2 regions of the Streptomyces sp. L500 genome follow, and region 1 is predicted to be linked to the other one. Evidence: riboswitches for the same ligand, from Rfam matches in the RefSeq annotation. Region 1 holds a riboswitch; the other holds the start of a gene.
The links. Region 1 has a riboswitch for glycine ahead of gcvT (glycine cleavage system aminomethyltransferase GcvT). Riboswitches for the same ligand answer to the same signal wherever they lie in the genome.

Region 1 (5,411 bases):
CCTGCTGGCCGTCCAGCTCGCTGTTGCGCAGGTCCACCAGGACCAGGTGGACGTCCGTGCCGCCGGAGAGGACGGAGACGCCCACCTCCTTGACGTCGTCCTGCATCAGGCGCTCGGCGAGGATCTTCGAGCCCTCCAGCGTGCGCCGCTGGCGCTCCTTGAACTCCTCCGTGGCCGCGACCTTGAAGGAGACGGCCTTGGCCGCGATCACGTGCTCCAGCGGGCCACCCTGCTGACCGGGGAAGACCGCGGAGTTGATCTTCTTGGCGAGCTCGGCCGTGGAGAGGATCACACCACCGCGCGGACCGCCCAGGGTCTTGTGGGTGGTGGTGGTGACCACGTGGGCGTGCGGCACCGGGGAGGGGTGGAGCCCGGCGGCGACCAGGCCCGCGAAGTGGGCCATGTCGACCATCAGATACGCGCCGACCTCGTCCGCGATCCGGCGGAAGGCCGCGAAGTCCAGCTGGCGCGGGTAGGCGGACCAGCCGGCGACGATCAGCTTGGGGCGGTGCTCCTTGGCGAGGCGCTCGACCTCCTCCATGTCCACCAGGTTGGTCTGCTCGTCGACGTGGTAGGCGACCACGTTGTAGAGCTTCCCGGAGAAGTTGATCTTCATCCCGTGGGTCAGGTGGCCACCGTGGGCCAGGTTCAGGCCCAGGATGGTGTCGCCCGGGTTGAGCAGGGCGAACATCGCCGCGGCGTTGGCCTGCGCGCCGGAGTGCGGCTGCACGTTGGCGTGCTCGGCGCCGAAGAGCGCCTTGATCCGGTCGATGGCGATCTGCTCGACGACGTCGACGTGCTCGCAGCCGCCGTAGTAGCGGCGGCCCGGGTAGCCCTCGGCGTACTTGTTGGTCAGGACCGAGCCCTGGGCCTCCATGACCGCGACCGGAGCGAAGTTCTCCGAGGCGATCATCTCGAGGGTGGACTGCTGGCGGTGGAGTTCGGCGTCGACCGCGGCGGCGACGTCGGGGTCGAGCTCATGGAGGGAGCTGTTGAGAAGCGACATGAGTTCTTCCTGCGCGGGAGGGAGCGGGGCGGGGTCAGCCGGCGAAGTCGGTGTACTCGTCGGCCGACAGCAGGTCGGCCGGCTCGTCCGTGATCTTCACCTTGAACAGCCAGCCGCCCTCGAAGGGGGCGGAATTCACCAGCGCGGGGTCGTCCACGACGTCCTGGTTGGCCGCGACGACCTCGCCCGTGACGGGGGAGTAGAGGTCGCTGACCGACTTGGTCGACTCCAGCTCACCACAGGTCTCGCCCGCGGTGACCGTGTCGCCGACCGCCGGGAGCTGTGCGTAGACGACGTCACCGAGGGCGTTGGCGGCGAACTCGGTGATCCCGACCGTCGCCACACCGTCGGCGTCGGCGGCCGACAGCCACTCGTGCTCCTTGGAGTAACGCAGCTGCTGGGGGTTGCTCATGGCTAGATTCTCCTGTACGCGCGTGGGTGCTTGTGCAAGGGGTCTTGACAGATGAGATGAGGGGGACTCAGCGGGCCCGCTTGTAGAAGGGGAGGGCGACGACCTCGTACGGCTCATGGGTGCCGCGAATGTCCACACATACCCCTTCCGTACCCGGAGTGGCGTGCGCCGCGTCGACGTAGGCGATCGCGATCGGCTTGCCGAGGGTGGGGGAGGGGGCGCCGGAGGTCACCTCGCCGACGACGGCGCCGTCCACCGTCACCGCGAAGCCGGCCCGGGGCACCCGGCGACCGGTCGCGATCAGGCCGACGAGCTTGCGCGGCGGGGCGCTCTCGGCGCGCTCGGCGGCGGCCGCCAGCGCCTCGCGGCCCACGAAGTCGCCGGCCTTGTCGAACTTCACGACCCGGCCCAGACCGGCGTCGAACGGCGTCGTCGCGGTCGTCAGCTCGTGCCCGTACAGCGGCATGCCCGCCTCCAGGCGCAGCGTGTCCCGGCAGGAGAGCCCGCACGGCACCAGCCCGGCGTCCGCGCCCGCCTCGGTCAGGGCCTGCCACAGCTTCTCGGCGTCGGCGGGGGCGACGAACAGCTCGAAGCCGTCCTCGCCGGTGTAGCCGGTACGGGCGATCAGCGCGGGGACGCCCGCGACGGTGCCCGGCAGACCCGCGTAGTACTTCAGGCCGTCCAGGTCGGCGTCGGTGACGGACTTCAGGATGGCGGGGGAGGCGGGGCCCTGGACCGCGATCAGCGCGTAGTTCTCGCGGTCGTCCCGGACGGCCGTCTCGAAGCCCGCCGCGCGCTCGGTGAGCGCGTCGAGGACCACCTGGGCGTTGGAGGCGTTGGCGACGACCATGTACTCGTCCTCGCCGAGGCGGTAGACGATCAGGTCGTCGAGGATGCCGCCGTCCTCGCGGCAGATCATCGTGTAGCGGGCCCGGCCGACGGCCAGCGCGGAGATGTTGCCCACCAGGGCGTGGTCGAGGGCCCGGCCGGCCTCGGGGCCCGTGAGGGTGATCTCGCCCATGTGCGACAGGTCGAAGAGGCCCGCGCGGGTGCGCACGGCGACGTGCTCGTCGCGCTCGCTGCCGTAGCGCAGGGGCATGTCCCAGCCGGCGAAGTCGGTCATGGTCGCGCCCAGCGCGCGGTGCAGCGCGTCCAGGGCGGTACGGCGGGGGGCATCGGTCATGATCGGGCTCCCGGGCAGGTGGGTCGCGGAGGAATGCCTGAAGAGGCGGCCTCCCCATCTGTCATCGGAACCTGAGAGGTTCACCGAGAGCCCTCGCCTGTCGTCAAAGGCAACCCGGCTTGCACCTTGGGTGGGACCGAGCCGTGGGCGCGGTCCGCTTTTCAGATCTGCCTCACCCGCGCGGTACGGGGCCTGAGAGATTCAAGGGAGGAACTTGCTCCTTCGGCGCCCGGCGCCTGTGGCACCGGGACTCTCCCGCGCGGATTCGAGCGGCCAGTATGCGATTGCTTGCAGTTGAGTCGAGCGTGAGTCGAGCTTGGCGCGCACATCATTGCACGTACGGGCGTGCGACGGACCGCCCACCGCCTCTCAAATTGGATTACCTTTTCTTTGCGAGAGGGGGCGATCACCGTGCGTACGGAGGTGGGGGCGGGGGAGACGCACGGGGTGCGTGATCTGCGCGGGGGCACCGGGGCGATATCGGAGCTCCGCTATCCGGCGGGCGATCTGCTCGTCGTCTCCGGGCTGCCGGGCGGCGGCAAGTCCACGCTGATGCGGCGCGCGGTGCCCGCCGCCGTCCACCGGGTGGACTCCCAGGACGTGCGCGAGCGCTTCGAACGCCTGTCGCCGGCGCTTCCCTACGCCTTCTGGCGGCCCTTCGTCAGGGTCGCGCACTACGCCGCGCTGCGGCGGGCGCTGCGCTCGGGTGACAGCGTCGTCGTACACGACTGCGGGCAGTGGAGCTGGGTGCGGCGCTGGCTCGCGCGGGACGCGCGGCGGCGGGGCGGGGGGCTGCACCTCGTCGTCCTGGCGGTCGACCCGCCCACCGCGCTCGCCGGCCAGCGCGCCCGGGGCCGAGGCGTCTCCGCCCGCTCCTTCGCCCGCCACCGCCGCGCGACGGCCCGCCTCGTCGCCGCCCTCACGGCCGGCGACCGCCCGGCGGGCACGACGTCGGCCGTCCTCCTCGACCGCGAGGCGGCCAACGCGCTGCGGCGGATCACCTTCAGCTGAGGCCGGCTCGGCGGGGCCTGGGGCGGAGCCCCAGGAAACGGTGAAAGGGCGGGACCGGGGCCTCTATCCCGCCGCGACGGCGCGCGGCCACCGCCGACGTATCCGGCGGTGCCGGACAACCCCGCCCCCGGCAAGCCCAGGCGCAGCCGCTAAGGTGCCCGGAAAACACCGGACGCACCCCGTGGGAAGACAATGACCTGGCCAGTCAACGAACTGGAGGCGGTCCTCGCCGCCTCCGTCGGCGTCCCGGACGCCGGTCCCCGCATCGTCGAGACGCTCGGCCGCAGCAGCGTGTGGGTTCCGCTGCCCAAGGGCGGCGGACCCGACAGCCCCGACCTCGACCTCCCCACCCTGGAGCTCGGCGGCGCCGCCTACGTCCCCGTCTTCAGCTCGCAGGAGCAGTTCACGGCCGTCGCCGGCGAGGGGATGCCCTTCGCCGTCGCCCCCGCCGTCGAGTTCGCCCGCGGCCTGCCCCCGCAGGTCGGCATCGTCGTCAACCCCGAGGGCACCGTCACCGTCCCCCTGCCGCCGCCCGCCGTCGCCGGGCTGTGCCGGGCCGGGCGCACGGCCCTGGACGGCGACGCCACCGGCGGCCGCGTCCGGCTGTACGAGCCGGACTGGCAGGAGGAGCCGACCGCGTTCCTGGCCGCCGCCGGCCTGGAGTTCGCCGGCACCGGCGTGGTCCGGACCGCCCGCCGCACCCTGGCCAGCGTCGAGGGCGCCGGCCCCGCCCTGTTCGTCGGCGTGGAGCTGGGCCTTCCCGACCCGGGCAGCCGCTCCGCCGCCCTGGACGCCCTCGGCCGCGCCCTGGGACAGGTGCCCGTGCCCTGGCCCGTGCAGCTGGTCTTCCTGGACGTCGCCCAGGACGACCCCGTGGGCGACTGGATACGCACCCGGATACGACCGTTCTACGACCGTGACCTGTGACAGCTCTCATGCCCGCCCCCGCGGGCTCGTAAGCTGGTAGCAGCAGACGGCCAAGAGAAGAGGCGGACCCAGGTGAGCGCGGGCGCGGAGAGCGGCGTGGAGCAGGTGCTGCGCCAGGTGGCGCCCGGCCGGTACGACACGTACGAGCAGCTGCTGCGGTCCCTCGCCGAGGGCCGGGTGTGGATGCTGCTGTGGCACGGTCAGGCCGGCTCGCCCGACGCCCAGTACGGGAACATGGAGGTCGACGGCCTCGGCTACGCCCCCTGTGTGACCTCCGCCCAGGAGCTCGCCGCCAGCGGCTGGAACCGCGCCCACGAGGTCGTCACCGGCCGGGCCGTGGCCGCCTCCCTCTTCCCCGACCGCTGGGGCCTGTGGCTCAACCCCCACGCCCCCGGCGGCGGCGTCGGCATCCCCTGGCTCGACCTGCGCCGGATCGTCGCCGGCCTGGACCGGCTGCCCGCCGGCCCGCTCCAGCTGAGCGAACCCGCGCTGGACATTCCGCAGTTCTACGCCCTCCTCGGGCAGAACGCCCACCGCACCCCCGTCGTCCGCGCGCTGCGCCGGGCCTGGGTGCGGCCCGCCCTGGGCACGCCGTACCTGGCCATCGGGCTCGATCTGTACGACACCTCGCCCGCCTCCGTGGAGGCCGTGCGCCTGATGATGCAGCAGTCGATCGCCGCGGTGCCCGACGGTCTGCCGGTGTCGACGGTGACGATGTCGGACGAGTACGACCCCGTCGCCATGTGGATGCGGGCCAACAGCCGGCCCTTCTTCGCCCGCGAGGGCTACGGGGCCGCCGGCGCGCCGGCGGCGCCCGCCTCCGGGTACGGCTATCCCCCGCCGCAGCAGGGCTGGCAGGCCGGGGCCTACTG
Region 2 (5,411 bases), on a different contig from region 1:
CCGCGGCGTGGTGGCCACGGCCTCGTACGAGGCGCGGGTCTTCGGCGTCCACTCCGCCATGGCGACGGCGCAGGCCCGCAGGCTCTGCCCCAACGCCGCCTATCTCACCCCGCGGTTCGCCCTGTACCAGCGGGTCAGCCAGGTGGTGATGGCGCTGCTGGGCGAGCTGTCCCCGCTGGTGGAGCCGCTCAGTCTCGACGAGGCGTTCGTCGACCTCGAAGCGGGCGGGGTGCCGCCCACCGGTGCGGCCGCCCGCGCGGTGGCGGAGCGGCTGCGGCGCGACATCGAGGCGGCCACGGGGCTCACGGCCTCGGTGGGGCTGGCCGGCTCCAAGATGTTCGCGAAGATCGCCTCCGAGGAGGCCAAGCCGGACGGCCTCAAGATCATCGAGCCCGGCACGGAGCTGGAGGTGCTCGGCCCGATGTCGGTCCGGACGATTCCGGGCGTCGGCCCCGCCACCGCCGAAACGTTGCGGCGCGCCGGCATCACCACCGTGGCGGAGACGGCCGAGGCCGGTGAGGACGAGCTGGTGCGCCTCCTCGGCAAGGCCCATGGCGCCGGGCTCCACGCCCTGGCCACCGGGCACGACGACCGCCCCGTCGTCGCCGAGCGGGACGCCAAGTCCGTGTCCGTGGAGGACACCTTCGCCGAGGACCTCACCGACCGGACCCGGGTGCAGCTGGAGATCGCCCGCCTCGCCGACCGCTGTGTGACCCGGCTGCGCGGCGCCGGGCGCTCGGGCCGCACGGTCGTCATCAAGGTCCGGCGGTACGACTTCTCGACCCTGACCCGCTCGGAGACCCTGCGCGGCCCGACCGACGACCCCGCCGTGGTGCGCGAGGCGGCCGCCCGGCTGCTGGAGGGAGTGGACACCACGGCCGGGGTGCGGCTGCTGGGCGTGGGCGTCTCGGGCCTCGCCGACTACACCCAGGAGGACCTCTTCGCCCAGGCCGCCGCCGGCGCCGCCGAGGCCGCAGCGGCGGCCAGGGCGGCCGAGGACGCCGAGGCCGCACCCCAAGAGCCCGAGACGTCCCAAGAGCCTCAGAAGGCCCCCGAGGGTCCGCCGCGATGGCTTCCCGGGCTGGACGTCCGCCACGACGAGCACGGGCCGGGCTGGGTGCAGGGCAGCGGCGTCGGACGCGTCACCGTCCGCTTCGAGGAACCCTGGTCGGCGCCCGGCCGGGTGCGGACCTTCCGCGTCGACGACCCGGCGCTCCACCCCGCCGACCCCCTGCCGCTGATCCGCCCGGCCGACGATCAGCCGCCCGCGCCGCCCGCCCCCTCAGGGTCCCCGGACGAGGACTCCCCGGACGCGGGCTCCCCGGCGGCCGTGCCGTCGGGCGCCGGCGCCGGCGGCGGTGGCGGTGCCGGCTCGGGCGAGGGCAGCTCCAGCCCGTAGTGCCGGTAGAGCCGCAGCTCCTGCGCGGGGGAGAGGTGCCGGCCCACCCCGAAACCGGGCGCCTCCCTGATCAGCGCGCGCTCAAAGGGGATGCGCAGGCCGTCGTCCTCCACCCGGCTCGGCTCCAGCGGCACGAAGGCGTCCCGGCCGAACAGGCCGGTGCGCACGGCCGCCCACTCCGGCACCCCGGTCGCGTCGTCCAGGTACACCTCGTCCACGGTGCCGATCTTCACGCCGTCCCGGTCGAAGGCCTTGCGCCCGATGAGGCTCCGGGGGTCGATGTCGGTCTGCACGGCTCCTCCGCTGCTCCCCGCCCATGACGGTCCTCGTCACCACGAAAAACCACGAAGGTGAAACCGGCCACTCGGGAGATCCACCCGGAAACCCTCGCTGGTAGGCTGGCCAGTGGCCGCAGACCCCGTGCGGGAGAGCTCTTCTCGAAGCCCACAAAGGCGTTCGTGGAAGGCGCCGAAGGAGCAAATCCTCCCCGGAATCTCTCAGGCACCCGTACCGCATGGACGAGGTCACTCTGGAAAGCAGGGCGGGCCCAGGTCAGGCAGTAACGCCGAAGCCCCTCCTCACCGACGGTGAAAGCCGGGTCGTGCGCCGCGGTCCGGTGAAGCTCTCAGGTTGAGATGACAGAGGGGGAGGCCGTCCGGGTACCCGCGCCGTGGTGCCCCTCGCAGGTCGCATCGACCAGGAGGCCTCCGCAGATGACCGTCCACCGCATCGCCCTCACCGACCTGGAGCGCGGCACGCCCTTCGAGGCGCGCCACATAGGTCCCGACACCGCCGCCCAGGCCAAGATGCTCGCCCAGGTCGGTTTCGGCTCGCTCGACGAGCTCACCGCCGCCGCGGTGCCGGACGCGATCAAGAGCGCCGGGGCGCTCGGTCTGCCCGAGGCCCGCACCGAGGCCGAGGTCCTCGCCGAGCTCCGCTCCCTCGCCGACCGCAATACCGTGCTCACCTCCATGATCGGCCTGGGCTACCACGGCACGTTCACCCCGCCGGTGATCCTCCGCAACGTCATGGAGAACCCCGCCTGGTACACGGCCTACACGCCCTACCAGCCGGAGATCTCCCAGGGCCGCCTGGAGGCCCTCCTCAACTTCCAGACGGTCGTCGCCGACCTGACCGGGCTGCCCACCTCCGGCGCCTCCCTCCTCGACGAGGGCACCGCCGCCGCCGAGGCCATGTCCCTCTCCCGGCGCGTCGGCAAGGTCAAGGACGGTGTCTTCCTCGTCGACGCCGACACCCTCCCGCAGACCGTCGCCGTCATCGAGACGCGCGCCGAGCCCACCGGCGTCGAGGTCGTCGTCGCCGACCTGTCCGCGGGCATCCCCGAGGAGCTCGCCGAGCGCGGCGTCTTCGGCGTCCTGCTCCAGTACCCCGGGGCCTCCGGCGCCGTGCGCGACCTCCGCCCGGTCATCGAGCGGGCCCACGAGCTCGGCGCGATCGTCACCGTCGCCGCCGATCTCCTCGCCCTCACCCTCCTCACCCCGCCCGGCGAGCTCGGCGCCGACATCGCCGTGGGCACCACCCAGCGCTTCGGCGTCCCCATGGGCTTCGGCGGCCCCCACGCCGGATTCATGGCCGTCCGCGACAAGTTCGCCCGCAGCCTGCCCGGCCGCCTCGTCGGCGTCTCCGTCGACGCCGACGGCGACAAGGCCTACCGCCTGGCCCTCCAGACCCGCGAGCAGCACATCCGCCGCGAGAAGGCCACCAGCAACATCTGCACCGCCCAGGTGCTCCTCGCCGTCATGGCCGGCATGTACGCCGTGTACCACGGCCCCGAGGGCCTCGCCGCGATCGCCCGCCGCACCCACCGCTACGCCGCGATCCTCGCCGAGGGCCTGCGCGCCGGGGGCGCCGAGGTCGTCCACGGCGCCTACTTCGACACCGTCACCGTGCGCGTGCCCGGCCGGGCCGCCGAGGTCGTCGAGGCCGCCCGCGAGCGCGGCGTCAACCTCCGCCCGACCGACGCCGACCACGTCGGCATCTCCTGCGACGAGACCACCACCCGCGCCCACCTGGCCGCCGTCTGGGCCGCGTTCGGCGTGGAGGCCGACGTCGAGGCGCTCGACCGGACGACCTTCGACACGCTCCCCGAGGGCCTGCTGCGCGGCGACGAGTACCTCACCCACCCGGTCTTCCACCAGCACCGCTCCGAGACCGCGATGCTGCGCTACCTGCGCCGCCTCGCCGACCGCGACTACGCCCTGGACCGGGGCATGATCCCGCTCGGCTCGTGCACCATGAAGCTCAACGCCACCACCGAGATGGAGCCGGTCACCTGGCCGGAGTTCGGCCAGCTGCACCCCTTCGCGCCCATCGAGCAGGCCGAGGGCTACACCACCCTCATCACCGAGCTCGAGGAGCGGCTCGCCGAGGTCACCGGCTACGACAAGGTCTCCCTCCAGCCCAACGCCGGCTCCCAGGGCGAGCTCGCGGGCCTGCTGGCCGTCCGCGCGTACCACCGCGCCAACGGCGACACGCAGCGCACCGTCTGCCTCATCCCGTCCTCCGCGCACGGCACCAACGCCGCCAGCGCCGTGATGGCGGGCATGAAGGTCGTCGTCGTCAAGACCGCCGACGACGGCGAGGTCGACGTCGAGGACCTGCGCGCCAAGATCGAGCAGCACCGCGACGAGCTCGCCGTGCTGATGATCACCTACCCCTCCACCCACGGCGTCTTCGAGGAGCACGTCGCCGACATCTGCGCGGCCGTCCACGACGCCGGCGGCCAGGTGTACGTCGACGGCGCCAACCTCAACGCCCTGGTGGGCCTGGCCAAGCCGGGCCGGTTCGGCGGCGACGTCTCGCACCTGAACCTCCATAAGACCTTCTGCATCCCGCACGGCGGCGGCGGCCCCGGCGTCGGCCCGGTCGCCGTCCGCGCCCACCTCGCCCCGTACCTGCCCAACCACCCGCTCCAGCCCACCGCGGGCCCGGCCACGGGCGTCGGCCCGATCTCGGCCGCGCCCTGGGGCTCCGCGGGCATCCTGCCGATCTCCTGGTCGTACGTCCGCCTGATGGGCGGCGAAGGCCTCAAGCGCGCCACGCAGGTCGCGGTGCTCGGCGCCAACTACATCGCCAAGCGCCTGGAGCCCCACTACCCGGTGCTCTACACCGGCCCGGGCGGCCTGGTCGCGCACGAGTGCATCGTGGACCTCCGGCCGCTGACCAAGGCGACCGGCGTGAGCGTCGACGACGTCGCCAAGCGCCTGATCGACTACGGCTTCCACGCGCCGACCATGTCCTTCCCGGTCGCCGGCACGCTGATGATCGAGCCGACGGAGAGCGAGGACCTCGCCGAGCTCGACCGGTTCTGCGAGGCGATGATCGCCATCCGCGCCGAGATCGAGAAGGTCGGCACGGGGGAGTGGCCCGCCGAGGACAACCCGCTGCGCAACGCCCCGCACACCGCCGCCTCGGTGACGGGCGCGTGGGAGCACCCCTACACCCGCGACGAGGCCGTCTTCCCGGGCGGGCAGTCGAAGGCCGACAAGTACTGGCCGCCGGTGCGCCGCGTGGACGGCGCCTACGGTGACCGCAACCTGGTCTGCTCCTGCCCGCCGCTGGACGAGTACGAGGGCTGACAAGTACCCGCACGGGTGGGGGCCGGTCCGGCGCTACGGCGCCGGACCGGCCCCTTCGTGTCGTACGCCGCCGTGCGGCGTGCCGGGCGAGGGCGGTGGGGCCGCGTCAGGCGGCGGTGACCACCTGGTCGGTGCCCAGCGCCCGGTGCGGAGCGATGATCTGTCCGTCCGGCAGCAGCTCACCGGTGTCCTCGAAGCAGAGGACGCCATTGCACAGAAGACTCCATCCCTGCTCCGGGTAGGCGACCACGAGGTGGGCGGCCTCCCGGTCGGCGGAGTCGGCTGACGGGCACGTGGGCTGGTGCGGGCACATGGAAGTGATCTTTCGCTCTGATGTGGTGGCTGTCCTGCGGCTCGACGCGTCGCTCATGCCGCCCCCCGTTGTCATCGTCGGTCGGTCCCAGTCTTGCCCT

Region 2: linked by a shared signal. The riboswitch ahead of gcvP (aminomethyl-transferring glycine dehydrogenase) and the one ahead of gcvT (glycine cleavage system aminomethyltransferase GcvT) in region 1 are both predicted to bind glycine.

Annotation. Positions count from the first base shown of each region.
Region 1 covers NZ_JBTOLC010000013.1:119,091-124,501, forward strand. Annotated here, with positions in the region: gene glyA (serine hydroxymethyltransferase) at 1-1,006, opposite strand, end outside; gene gcvH (glycine cleavage system protein GcvH) at 1,041-1,418, opposite strand; gene gcvT (glycine cleavage system aminomethyltransferase GcvT) at 1,486-2,601, opposite strand; glycine riboswitch at 2,773-2,869, opposite strand; gene ACX9I7_RS15275 (AAA family ATPase) at 3,007-3,612, shown strand; gene ACX9I7_RS15280 (enhanced serine sensitivity protein SseB) at 3,805-4,539, shown strand; gene ACX9I7_RS15285 (enhanced serine sensitivity protein SseB C-terminal domain-containing protein) at 4,612-5,411, shown strand, end outside.
Region 2 covers NZ_JBTOLC010000011.1:173,948-179,358, reverse strand. Annotated here, with positions in the region: partial or broken gene ACX9I7_RS13930 (DNA polymerase IV) at 1-1,186, shown strand, start outside; gene ACX9I7_RS13925 (PRC-barrel domain-containing protein) at 1,258-1,692, opposite strand; glycine riboswitch at 1,813-1,922, shown strand; gene gcvP (aminomethyl-transferring glycine dehydrogenase) at 2,113-4,998, shown strand; gene ACX9I7_RS13915 (DUF5999 family protein) at 5,105-5,311, opposite strand.